2 regions of the Paraliobacillus sp. X-1268 genome follow, and region 1 is predicted to be linked to the other one. Evidence: predicted binding sites of a transcription regulator. Region 1 holds the regulator's gene; the other holds the start of a gene.
What was found. Region 1 encodes CtsR, which represses protease genes until heat stress. Its sites were predicted from a motif close to ATGGTCAATAAAGGTCAAACA; they were not measured.

Region 1 (6,217 bases):
ACTATCTTCAAAATGGTTTAGTGACAATAGCGAAGAGGTCACACCTGTTCCCATGCCGAACACAGCAGTTAAGCTCTTCAGCGCTCATGGTAGTTGGGGCTTTGCCCCTGCGAGAGTAGGACGTCGCTAAGCAACTATAAAACATCTATTACTTCATTGTAATAGATGTTTTTTTGTTTTGATTCTATTCAATCTATGCTTTACATAAAAGGTTAATATCGCAGATGAGCGTAAAATTATTTAGTTGTAGCAACGTTCCACTTCAAGTTTTTCTTTTTAATAATAAATAAGTAAACGTAATTAGCTAATATTTAATTAAATATACATTAATTTTATTTTCACTTTTTTTATAATAAAATATTGAATAAAATCACGCTAATTATTAACGCTAATCGTATAATTTAATTAGATAATAAATGTGACAGATATTTTAGGTCAATTGCCAAAAAAGTAGGTTTTCACTTTTCATTTAGGTGTGTTTTATGGTATCTTATTAGTAGATACTAAGATCAAATATTAATTTTTTGACAAATTGTATTTTAAAGGGGATATTTATAATGAAAAAAATTGCATGGATCACTGACAGTACGTGTGGTTTATCACAGGAATTCATTGATGAACATAACATCCATGTACTACCGATGATTGTAAACATAAATAACATCTCATACCGTGAAGATATAGATATTAGTAAAGATGAAATCTATGACATATTGCAAGAACACGGAGAAGGTGCTAAAACAAGTCAGCCACCTTATGGGGAATTTGTTGAATTATATAAAAAGTTAAAAGATGAATATGAGATAGGTATTGCGATTCATGCTTCTAGTGAGTTAACTGGAACGTATCAAAGTTCTGTCACAGCATCAGAGATGTTTGACTTCCCGGTTGAAGTTATTGATTCAAAAATTGGTTCCTATGCATTAGGGAAAATGATTAGAAATGGAATTCAATTTGAATCAGAAGGTAAGGATCATCAAGAGATTGTTAAGATATTAAAGACATATCCTGAAAAGGCTGAAATGTACTTACTTCCAGAAAGTTTTGAACAATTAAAACGAAGTGGAAGAGTAAGCACAACACAAACAATTTTTGCTAATTTACTGCATATTAACTTACTATTAAGATTTTATAATGGAAAAATATTGGTGGAGGAAAAGATTAGAACGAAGAAGAAGTCTAAGAATCGAATCTTTCAAATTATTGATGAGGCAATTAAAGAAAATCAATTTAAAGAAATGTGCATTATGCATGCAGGTATGAAGGAAAAGGCGCTAAAATGGAAAGAAGAATTAGAAAATATACATGAAGAAATTAAAATTCAAGTTGAAACATTAGTGCCGGTGGCAGGGGTACATGCAGGTCATGGTACAATGTCAATTTCTTGGTTAAAGGAAAAGTGATTTTTAATGGTTAAGAGTAGGTACCTAATTGGTATCTACTTTAATTTTTACTTTTATAAAAAAGTAAAAATTCAGATAACTTTTTAAGTAAATCATAAAACGGGTAAAAAAAGAATAGAATAGTTGGGCGCTTGGATTTTGAAAATAAGTTATACTAAATAAAAAGATATCTATAAATAAGATAGAAACAAAGGGGGCAAGCCGTTGTTATAACGGTGCGATATGGAAATTATACAAAATTTATTTGATGAAGAGTTTGTGTTGATGAGTTCGAGAATTATTGTAGCTCTAATACTATCAGGACTAATTGGTCTGGAAAGAGAAATTAACAATCATTCTGCGGGATTTAGAACGCATATTCTTGTTGGAATTAGTTCCTGTTTAATGATGCTACTATCACTCTATGGTTTTGATACATATTTTGAAAAGTATGGAGACGTTGTCCAGTTTGACCCAGCAAGAATCCCTTCTTACGTAATAAGTGGTATCGGTTTTCTCGGTGCAGGCACAATTATTGTAAGTGGAAGAACAATTCGTGGATTAACAACCGCCGCTTCCATATGGGCCGTTGCAGCATTGGGTTTAGTTATTGGGATTGGCATGTATAAAGTTGCTATACTTACGACGATAATAATTTTATTAAGTCTAATATTCTTAAATAACTTTGAAAAGAAGATCTCGAAAAAAAGAAACTTTATCTCTTTTCAAATTCTAGTTAATCAACATATGCAGATTCGTGAATTACTAGCTAAAGTTGAACAATTCGATGTAATTATTCGTAAACTAGAAATGGAAAAAGATGATGAATCAGATCGAATGATTATAATAGAGATGGAGAGTAATGAGACCTTGGATAAAACAGAATTATATCATCAATTAATGGACTTAAAGCAAGTGAAACAAGTGAATGAGTTAGACTGATTTTAGCTGATTAATTTGTTTAGTCATTTTGTTTGCAAGAATTTCGAAGTAGCGTATAATGAAGGTATAGTCAAAGATAGTCAAAGTCAGTTATGAGGAGGAGGCAAATGCGAAATATTTCAGATGTGATTGAAGCGTATTTAAAACAAATTATTCTAGGCAATAATAAAAACATTATTGAAATTAAACGCAGTGAAGTGGCTGATCAATTCGAGTGTGTGCCTTCTCAAATCAACTATGTAATCAATACTCGTTTCACAGTGGAAAGAGGGTATTTAGTTGAGAGTAAACGTGGTGGAGGCGGCTATATACGTATTACACGTCTTACAATTGATGATAAGACAAAACTACTTGATGAAATCATTGATATGGTTCAACCTACTGTTACGCAACATGCTGCCATTGATATATTAGAACGAATGTTAGAAGAAAAACTGATTACTAAAAGAGAAGCAAAAATAATGATTAGTGCCTTAACTCGTGATACACTTGCATTTCAATTACCTATACGGGATGAAATTAGGGCAAGAATTATGACTGCTATGTTAGCCTCTATAAAATATGAAATGTAGAACTTCTAGAGAAATAGATTTTAAAAGAGTCACATAGTATATTAAAAGAACAATAATAACTTCTGTCTCTGATAGGGAGGGACCATGAGGATGAAATGTGAAGAATGTCAAGAAAGGCCGGCTACACTCCATTTAACAAAGGTAGTAAATGAAAATAAAACAGAAATACATGTATGTGAACGTTGCGCAAAAGAAAAAGGATATATTTCTCATGATGAATATGCTTATTCTATTCATGATTTGTTATCTGGTTTATTCAATTTTGACTCTTCTTTCTCTAAGGAACACAAACACAGTCAAGAAGAAAATGGTGCTTTAATATGTCCAAAGTGTGGAATGACATATCATCAGTTTACACAACTAGGTAAGTTCGGATGTTCTAGTTGTTATTATACTTTTGCAGACAATTTAAATCCTATTTTCCGTCGTGTACATAGTGGAAATACTACGCATGATGGTAAGATACCAAAAAGAAGAGGCACTGACCTAAAGCAAAAACGCTTAATACAGGGTTATAAAGAAGAATTACAACAATTGATCCAAACGGAAGCTTTTGAGGAAGCTGCGAAAATGCGTGATAAGATAAAGGATTTAGAAAAGAAACAGTGGAATACCGAGGAGTATAAGGATGGCGGTGATGAATAATGTCTTTGCAACCATTTATAAATGAAGCAATTAGTCCGTGGATGAAAGAAGAAGGACCAGATAATGATATTGTCATGAGTACTCGTATTCGTTTAGCGAGAAATTTTGAACAATATCCATTTCCTATTATTGCTAAAGAACAAGAGTTGGCACCTGTTGTTTCCTTAATGAAGAATAATTATCACGAACAGTCATTTGATAAATATCAAGACTTGCAATTTATTGGGATGGAAGAATTAAGGCCTGTTGAGAAGCGAGTCTTAGTTGAAAAACATTTAATTAGTCCTCAACTTGCTGAAAAAGCGAAAAATAGTGGTGTGTTGATATCAGAAAATGAACAGGTTTCCGTAATGATAAATGAGGAAGACCATATCAGAATGCAACTATACTTTCCAGGGCTGCAATTAGAAAATGCTTTAACACAAGCCTTTCTTTTTGATGATTGGTTAGAAGAAAAAATTGATTATGCTTTTGAAGAAACGAGAGGATATTTAACAAGCTGTCCTACCAATGTCGGAACAGGCATGAGAGCTTCAGTTATGATGCATCTACCTGCTCTAACCCTTACTCAAAAAATGAGTAAGATGATTCCTGCGATTAACCAGCTAGGTTTAGTGGTAAGGGGTATATATGGTGAGGGTAGTGAAGCTGTAGGAAATATTGTTCAGATTTCTAACCAAGTTACATTGGGAAGATCAGAATTAGATATTATTGAAGACTTGCAAAGTGTCGTTGAGAAATTGATCGAACAAGAAAGACATGCAAGACTGTTGTTAGTTGAACAATCTGAATTACGATTAGAAGATCGTGTTTTTAGATCTTATGGAATATTAAAGTATAGCAGGATTTTAGAATCAAAAGAAGCCGCTACCTGTTTATCAGATTTAAGGCTTGGAATTGATGTAGGTTATATAAATAATATTTCAAAAACGATATTGAATGAATTAATGATTCTAACTCAACCAGGTTTTTTACAACAAAATGCAAAAGAAACATTAACAGCTAGTGAAAGAGATATACGACGAGCTTCAATTATTAGAGAACGATTAAATTCAGAAAATTGATCTGGTAGGAGGAATACCAAATGATGTTTGGACGATTTACAGAAAGAGCGCAAAAGGTATTGGCACTTTCACAAGAGGAAGCAGTAAGATTAGGGCATAACAATATTGGAACAGAACATATTTTACTAGGTTTAATAAATGAAGGTGAAGGTATTGCTGCTAAAGCACTAACAAGCTTAGGTTTAGAAACTGAAAAAATCCAACAAGAAGTTGAGAATTTAATAGGTAAAGGTGAAAAAGTATCTCAAACAATTCACTATACACCTAGGGCTAAAAAGGTAATAGAACTTTCAATGGATGAAGCACGTAAACTTGGTCATTCGTATGTAGGTACAGAGCATATACTCTTAGGTTTGATACGTGAAGGTGAAGGTGTGGCAGCGCGTGTATTAAATAATATTGGTGTTAGTCTAAATAAAGCTCGCCAGCAAGTATTACAATTGCTTGGAAGTAATGAAACAGCAAGAAAGAACCAAGGAAGAAATGGACAGGCAACAGCTGCAAACACACCAACACTAGATTCGTTAGCACGTGATTTAACTGCAATAGCAAAAGAGGGAAATATTGATCCAGTTATCGGTCGTGAAAAAGAAATCGAACGTGTGATTCAAGTGTTAAGTCGTCGTACAAAGAATAATCCCGTATTGATTGGGGAACCAGGTGTCGGTAAGACGGCTGTAGCTGAAGGTCTAGCACAGCAAGTTGTCAACAATGAAATACCTGAAATGTTACGTGATAAGCGTGTAATGACGTTGGATATGGGTACTGTTGTGGCTGGCACAAAATATCGTGGAGAATTTGAAGACCGTTTAAAAAAAGTTATGGAAGAGATTCGTCAAGCTGGTAATGTAATTCTGTTTATTGATGAATTGCATACGTTAATTGGTGCAGGTGGTGCTGAAGGTGCAATTGACGCATCAAATATACTAAAACCATCTCTTGCTAGAGGTGAATTACAATGTATTGGCGCAACAACTATAGATGAATATCGTAAATACATTGAAAAAGATGCAGCGTTAGAACGTAGATTCCAACCAATCAGAGTGGAAGAACCGACGCTAGAAGAATCTATTTTAATCTTAAAAGGCTTACGAGATCGTTACGAGGCACATCATCGTGTTACGATAACTGATGAAGCAATTGAAGCTGCAGCAAACCTTTCAAATCGTTATATAACAGACCGTTTCCTACCGGATAAAGCGATTGATTTAATTGATGAAGCAGGTTCAAAAGTGCGTTTACGTTCCTACACAGCTCCACCAAACTTGAAGGAATTGGAGCAGGACCTAGAAGAAGTTAGAAAAGAAAAAGATGCTGCAGTACAGAGCCAAGAGTTTGAGAAAGCAGCTTCTCTACGTGATAGTGAGCAAAGATTGCGAGAAGAAGTAGAAACAACGAAAGAAAAATGGAAAGAAAAGCAAGGACAAGAAAGCTCTGAAGTAACTGTAGAAGATATTGCTAGTATTGTATCTACATGGACTGGTGTTCCTGTTGCTGCATTAACAAAAGATGAGAGTGAACGGTTACTAAACTTAGAACATATTTTACATGATCGTATTATCGGCCAAGGGGAAGCAGTAGATGCTGTTTCTAAAGCGATTCGTCGTGCCCG
Region 2 (6,217 bases), on a different contig from region 1:
TTTTCCATTTATATATACCAGTGCTTGATACCAGTCACTAGAAAATGTTTTATACAGAAGTGTTGTTCCTTGGGCATAAGATTTTAAAACTTTCGAGCCTGTGGAAGCTAATGTATAAACATTCGTTTTATTTTTTAATCCTATCCCTTGAAGTGATTCCGGATTAGTTGTTCCTTCTTCAACATCTGCTTTATTTATATAGCCATTAGTTGCTTTTCCATTTACATATACCAGTGCTTGATACCAGTCACTAGAAAATGTTTCATACAGAAGTGTTGTTCCTTGGGCATAAGATTTTAAAACTTTCGAGCCTGTGGAAGCTAATGTATAAACATTCGTTTTATTTTTTAATCCTATCCCTTTAAGCGATTCTGGATTAGTTGTTCCTTCTTCAACATCTGCTTTATTTATATAACCATTAGTTGCTCTTCCATTTACATATACCGTTGCTTGATACCAGTCACTAGAGAATGTTTTATACAATAATGTTTTTCCTTGGGCATAAGACTTTAACACTTTCGAACCTGTGGAAGCTAATGTATAAACATTGGTTTTATTTTCCAATCCTACACCTTTTAATGAAATAGGGTCAGTATCGGTATTTTCAACATCATTTGTTTTAAAATAACCTGTTGTAGACTTTCCATTTATATATACAATAGCTTCATACCAATCACCTGAAAAAGACTTATATATCACCGGTTTACCTTGGTTATACGTTTTTAACTGATTACCATAACTATCATACACATGAGTAGGACTTTTTAATGTTATCCCTGAAAGGACTTCTTGTAATCCATCTTGTTCATAAGGTGATTGTGTCAATCCATATCCAAATATGTTGTCTCTTCCTTTATCACCTAAATCCACAACATTTTCTTGAAGCTTAGCACGTAATTGTTTTGCATTTAACGTTTTATTTTGTTGTTTAAGTAATGCTAAGTTTCCAGTAACAAATGGTGCAGCAGCAGATGTTCCATCCATAAGTCCATAAGCATTATTTAAACTTGTACTCATAATATTAACACCTGGTGCTGCGATTTCAATTTGAGGACCAGTTGCTGAAAAACTAGCTCCTTGATCATTTTTATCTGTTGCGGCAACAGCAATTACAGAATCATATTTAGCAGGGTAGGTTACCACATCACTAGAAACATCACCTAAACCATCATTGCCAGCTGAAGCAACAACAAGAATATTATTTTGATAAGCATTGTTTACAGATTCTTCTAAGATAACCGAATCCGTAGTAGCTCCTAAACTTATATTAATAATATCCATTTGATTTTCAATTGACCAATCAATAGCTGCTAATATATCAGATAAATAAGCATCTCCCGCTTTATTAGCAACCTTTACTGCATATATACTCGATTCGGGTGCAACCCCAACTGTACCGATACTATTGTTTTTTGCACCTATAATTCCAGCAACAAATGTCCCATGACCATTGTCATCAGCATATGATTCTGTATAACTTGTAAAAGATATTCCACCTGCAATCGTTAAGTCCTCATGCACAGAAATCCCTGTGTCTAATATAGCAACCTTAACTCCTTCTCCATTGAGATTCTTTACCATAGCTTTTGGAGAGCCTACACGCTCTATTCCCCAATCAACTGTCTGGTCTGTTACATCAAAAGTAATATCCTTTTCCACTGCAATGACATCTGGATTATTCTCTAGTTCTTCCATTTCATCAGTTGGAACCGTAGCAGCAACTGCTGGAACACTTTCCATTTCTCTATTAATCTCACCCTCAGCACTTTCTATTACACTTTCATTTATATCCTCTTTAAATAGAATGATAACTTTTTCCGAGCCTTCTTCAGCACTTATCACTGTAGGAAATAGTAGACATACACTAGCAATAAGTATTACTTTAATAGATTGTGCTATCATGATGGATCTTCCCCTTTATTAGTAACTTTATCTTTTAATAGATTATACTATATTAATCGGAATACTATTTAAATAATGTAGTAGTTTCACTAAAATTTACTGATCATAATAAAAAATAGCAAGGATCCCTGACTAGCGGAATCCTTGCTATCACTGTGTTTACATAAGTGCGCTCGGAGGGATTTGAACCCCCGACCCTTGGTACCGGAAACCAATGCTCTATCCCCTGAGCTACGAGCGCAGGATAAATTCTGAAAATGTGGACAAGCACTATTATAACGGATGATAGAAAGTAATTCAATTACAATCATATCACTTCTTTTATATCTTAAATAACAATACACTTTATGATCATTTAAACAAAAAAGAAACATATATATTTTAAATAGCTACATCCACAAAAAATAAGTACTCTCTGTTATAATAAATAATAAGGTTTATATTGCCAACCGAATGGGTAGGATACAGTTAGGTGTATCCTAAAAATAAAGTTAAAATAGAATGTGTTTTGTTTGACCTTTATTGACCATTTAGTTACTATATACATAGGAAGTTAATTCACTAATAGAAGAATGAAGCATTATAAGGAGGAAATTTTACAATGAATTTAATACCAACAGTTATTGAACAAACAAACCGCGGAGAACGTGCATATGACATCTATTCTCGCTTACTTAAAGATCGTATTATTATGTTAGGTAGTGGCATTGATGATAATGTTGCTAACAGCATTGTTGCACAGCTTTTATTCTTAGAAGCTGAGAGTCCTGGTAAAGATATCTCTATCTACATCAACTCACCAGGTGGTTCCATTACAGCTGGAATGGCAATTTATGATACAATGCAATTTATTAAATCAGATGTTTCAACAATCTGTGTTGGTATGGCAGCATCTATGGGTGCATTCTTACTAACTGCTGGAGCGCCTGGTAAACGTTATGCACTGCCAAATAGTGAAGTAATGATTCACCAACCGCTTGGTGGTACACAAGGGCAAGCATCCGACATTCAGATCCATGCTAATCGTATTATTGAAATGCGTGCTAAACTAAATCAAATTATTGCTGATACTACAGGTCAACCAATTGAAGTTATTGAGAAAGATACAGATCGTGATAACTTTATGAGTGCACATAAAGCAAAAGAATATGGTTTAATTGACCAAGTAATGGAAAAGAAACCAACTGAATAATTAATAATTAAAGAACGGAGCAAATTTAAATTTGCTCCGTTCTTTTTATTCCTATACATTATATTAGTGCTCTACTACGTTAGTTGCGTTACTTAAATATGTTGCTAATGTTTCAATAGCAACTTCTGAATCTGCACCTTCACCAGATAATGTTATCGTTTCACCACTAGCTATTGCTAAGCTTAACAATCCCATAATACTTTTTGCGTTTACTCGTCTACTACCTTTTTCCAAAAATATTTCAGAGGCAAAATTATTTGCTTTTTGAACAAATTCCGAGGCTGGCCTTGCTTGTAACCCAGGTTCTACTGCCACCACTAACGTTTTACTTTCCATCATTTTATCTCCTCTCAAAATTAACTAAATAGAGAAAGCGTTATCATTTCAATGTGCTATAATAAAATGTATGTTATCTTCTTAACTATTATACATGTAAGCGCATGCATAAACAATAATATTATTCAAAGATAAAAAACATCGATTTACTAATATATAAAGAAGCACGTCTTTATAATTAGTAACTATCGATGTGGGTCTACATTACTTTATTACATTTGTTGTTGATTCGAACGCAAGTGTTCTGCAAACTCATCAATTTTCTTGAGTCGATGGTTAATACCTGATTTACTAATCTTACCACCAGATACTAATTCCCCTAGTTCTTTTAAAGATAAGTCTGCGTTTTGAACCCGTAATTGTGCAATTTCTTGAAGTTTGTCTGGTAAAGATTCTAATCCGGCTGTTCGTTCTATGAATTTAATATTTTCTACTTGACGAAACGCTGCACCAATTGTTTTATTCAAATTAGCTGTTTCACAATTTACTAGACGATTAACGGAATTTCTCATATCACGCATAATTCGAACATCTTCAAATTTAAATAATGCATTATGTGCACCCGTGTAATTTAAAAACTCTGTAATTTTTTCTGCCTCTTTAATGTATGAAATATATCCATTTCTTCTTTCTAAAATACGGGCGTGAAGATTAAAAGAATTCATTAATTCACATAAAGAATCATTATGCTCTTGATAAGCATTTGATATTTCTAAATGATAAGAAGATGTCTCAGGATTATTAACCGATCCTCCTGCTAAAAAGGCGCCCCTTAAATAAGCACGTTTACAACATTTCTTTTTAAGATATTTAGTAGAAATATTTCGTACAAGGGAAAATGGACCATCTAGAATATCTAATTCCGATAATATCTCTTGTGCCCCTTCTGTCATGCGAACGATATATACGTTATTTTTCTTTAATTTCATTTTCTTTCGTACAAGTAACTTTATTGGATAGTTATATAAAGATTTTATTAGGGTATAGATGCGACGGGCTATTGCAGCGTTTTCCGTTTGTACATCCAATACATATTCATGTCGAGAGAAAGAAATTGCACCGTTCATTCTTATTAAGGCAGCAAGTTCTGATTCTATACAACACGTTTTATTATCAATTTGTGTTAATTCCTTTTTAATTTCAGATGCAAAAGACATTTTTTCACCTTCCTGTCTTACTTCTCCATTATCCTACTAAGTTACTTAAAATTTTCGCCACTTTTCCAGTATCATGACGTAACATTTTTTTAGTATAATCAATGATATCAGCTTCAATAATTTCTAAACCCATTTCAATTAGGCGATCCGTATCATAGATGACTGGTTCGGCATTCTCTTTTGCATATTTTTTTTGCAAACTTTCATCAATTGGTTTGTTATGGACGAGTACAGAATGAATACAACCTTCTCCTACATGCTGTGTAATTGCTTTGACATGATCAGCAGCCGTATATCCTGTTGTTTCTCCTTCTTGTGTCATAACATTACAAACATATACTACTTTACCTCTAGCATCTCTTAACGCATCACCAATTTCCGGTACAATTAAATTCGGCATTGTACTCGTATACAAACTTCCAGGTGCAATCACTACTAAATCTGCTTCTTTAATAGCAACAATCGCTTCTGGTAATGGCAATACGATCTCCGGCTTTAAAAATACACGTTTAATTACTTTTCCAGCAAGCGGAATATTTGATTCACCTGCTATAATTTCACCGTCTTCCATTTCGGCATGCAAAAACATATTTTGATTAGCGATCGGATATATATTACCTTTTACATTCAAGACGCGGGATATTTCCTTAATCCCATCATAAAAGTCTCCTGTAACAGATGTCATTGCAGCTAATAATAAATTCCCCATTGAATGTCCAGATAATCCATTGCCATTCACAAAACGATGTTGAAACAGCTGTAATAACATAGGTTCTACTTCTGATAAAGCAGCAATGACATTTCGAATATCTCCAGGAGCAGGCATTGACATTTCCGTTCGTAATCTTCCAGAACTTCCTCCATCATCAGCAACTGTTACAATTGCTGATAAATCAATCGGATACTCTTTTAATCCACGTAATAGCACAGGCATTCCTGTTCCACCACCTATCACTACTACATTTTGCTTCCTATCCATCATATATTAATGTCCCTTTCTCTTGTCAATATCTCGATGACTCACATGTGTCACATATTGTGATGCAAAATGACTTTTTAAAAACTCAGCAAGTGCAACAGAGCGATGTTGACCACCAGTACAGCCAATTGCAATTACAAGCTGACTCTTCCCTTCTTTCTTATATTGAGGCAACATGAATGTAAGTAAATCAACTATTTTTTCTATAAATTTCTGTGTATCGGACCATTTAAATACATAGGAAGCTACTTCTTTATTCAATCCAGTTAAAGGTCGCATATTTTCTACGTAATGTGGATTAGGTAAAAAACGTACGTCGAATACTAAATCGGCATCAATTGGAAGCCCATATTTAAATCCAAAAGAGACCGCATGAACAGCAAATATCTTTTGCTCGTCTTCACCATATTTACTAACAATTTTATCGCGCAACTCTTTTGGCTTTAAGTTTGTCGTGTCAATGAAGTATTGCGCTCTTCCCCTTAATTCATCCAGCATCATACGTTCCTGTTTAATACCATCCAGTGGTAATCCATCAGGTGCAAGTGGATGAGATCGTCTTGTTTCTTTATATCTAGATACGAGCATCTTTTCTTGTGCATCTAAAAATAAAATATGCTCTTCTAGCCAATCTGCTTTACCCAAATTATC

Region 2: clpP (ATP-dependent Clp endopeptidase proteolytic subunit ClpP) is a predicted target of CtsR. The motif match lies at 2,412-2,432, and genes of this name have one in related genera.

Annotation. Positions count from the first base shown of each region.
Region 1 covers NZ_QJSK01000015.1:62,154-68,370, reverse strand. The annotation lists rRNA gene rrf (5S ribosomal RNA) at 17-132, shown strand; gene D2K62_RS14345 (DegV family protein) at 558-1,403, shown strand; gene D2K62_RS14340 (MgtC/SapB family protein) at 1,668-2,324, shown strand; gene D2K62_RS14335 (CtsR family transcriptional regulator) at 2,432-2,896, shown strand; gene mcsA (protein-arginine kinase activator protein McsA) at 2,987-3,541, shown strand; gene mcsB (protein-arginine kinase McsB) at 3,541-4,605, shown strand; gene clpC (ATP-dependent protease ATP-binding subunit ClpC) at 4,626-6,217, shown strand, end outside.
Region 2 covers NZ_QJSK01000006.1:14,364-20,580, forward strand. The annotation lists gene D2K62_RS09575 (S8 family peptidase) at 1-1,902, opposite strand, end outside; tRNA gene D2K62_RS09580 (tRNA-Arg) at 2,071-2,143, opposite strand; gene clpP (ATP-dependent Clp endopeptidase proteolytic subunit ClpP) at 2,504-3,094, shown strand; gene D2K62_RS09590 (HPr family phosphocarrier protein) at 3,158-3,430, opposite strand; gene whiA (DNA-binding protein WhiA) at 3,643-4,587, opposite strand; gene D2K62_RS09600 (gluconeogenesis factor YvcK family protein) at 4,616-5,569, opposite strand; gene rapZ (RNase adapter RapZ) at 5,573-6,217, opposite strand, start outside.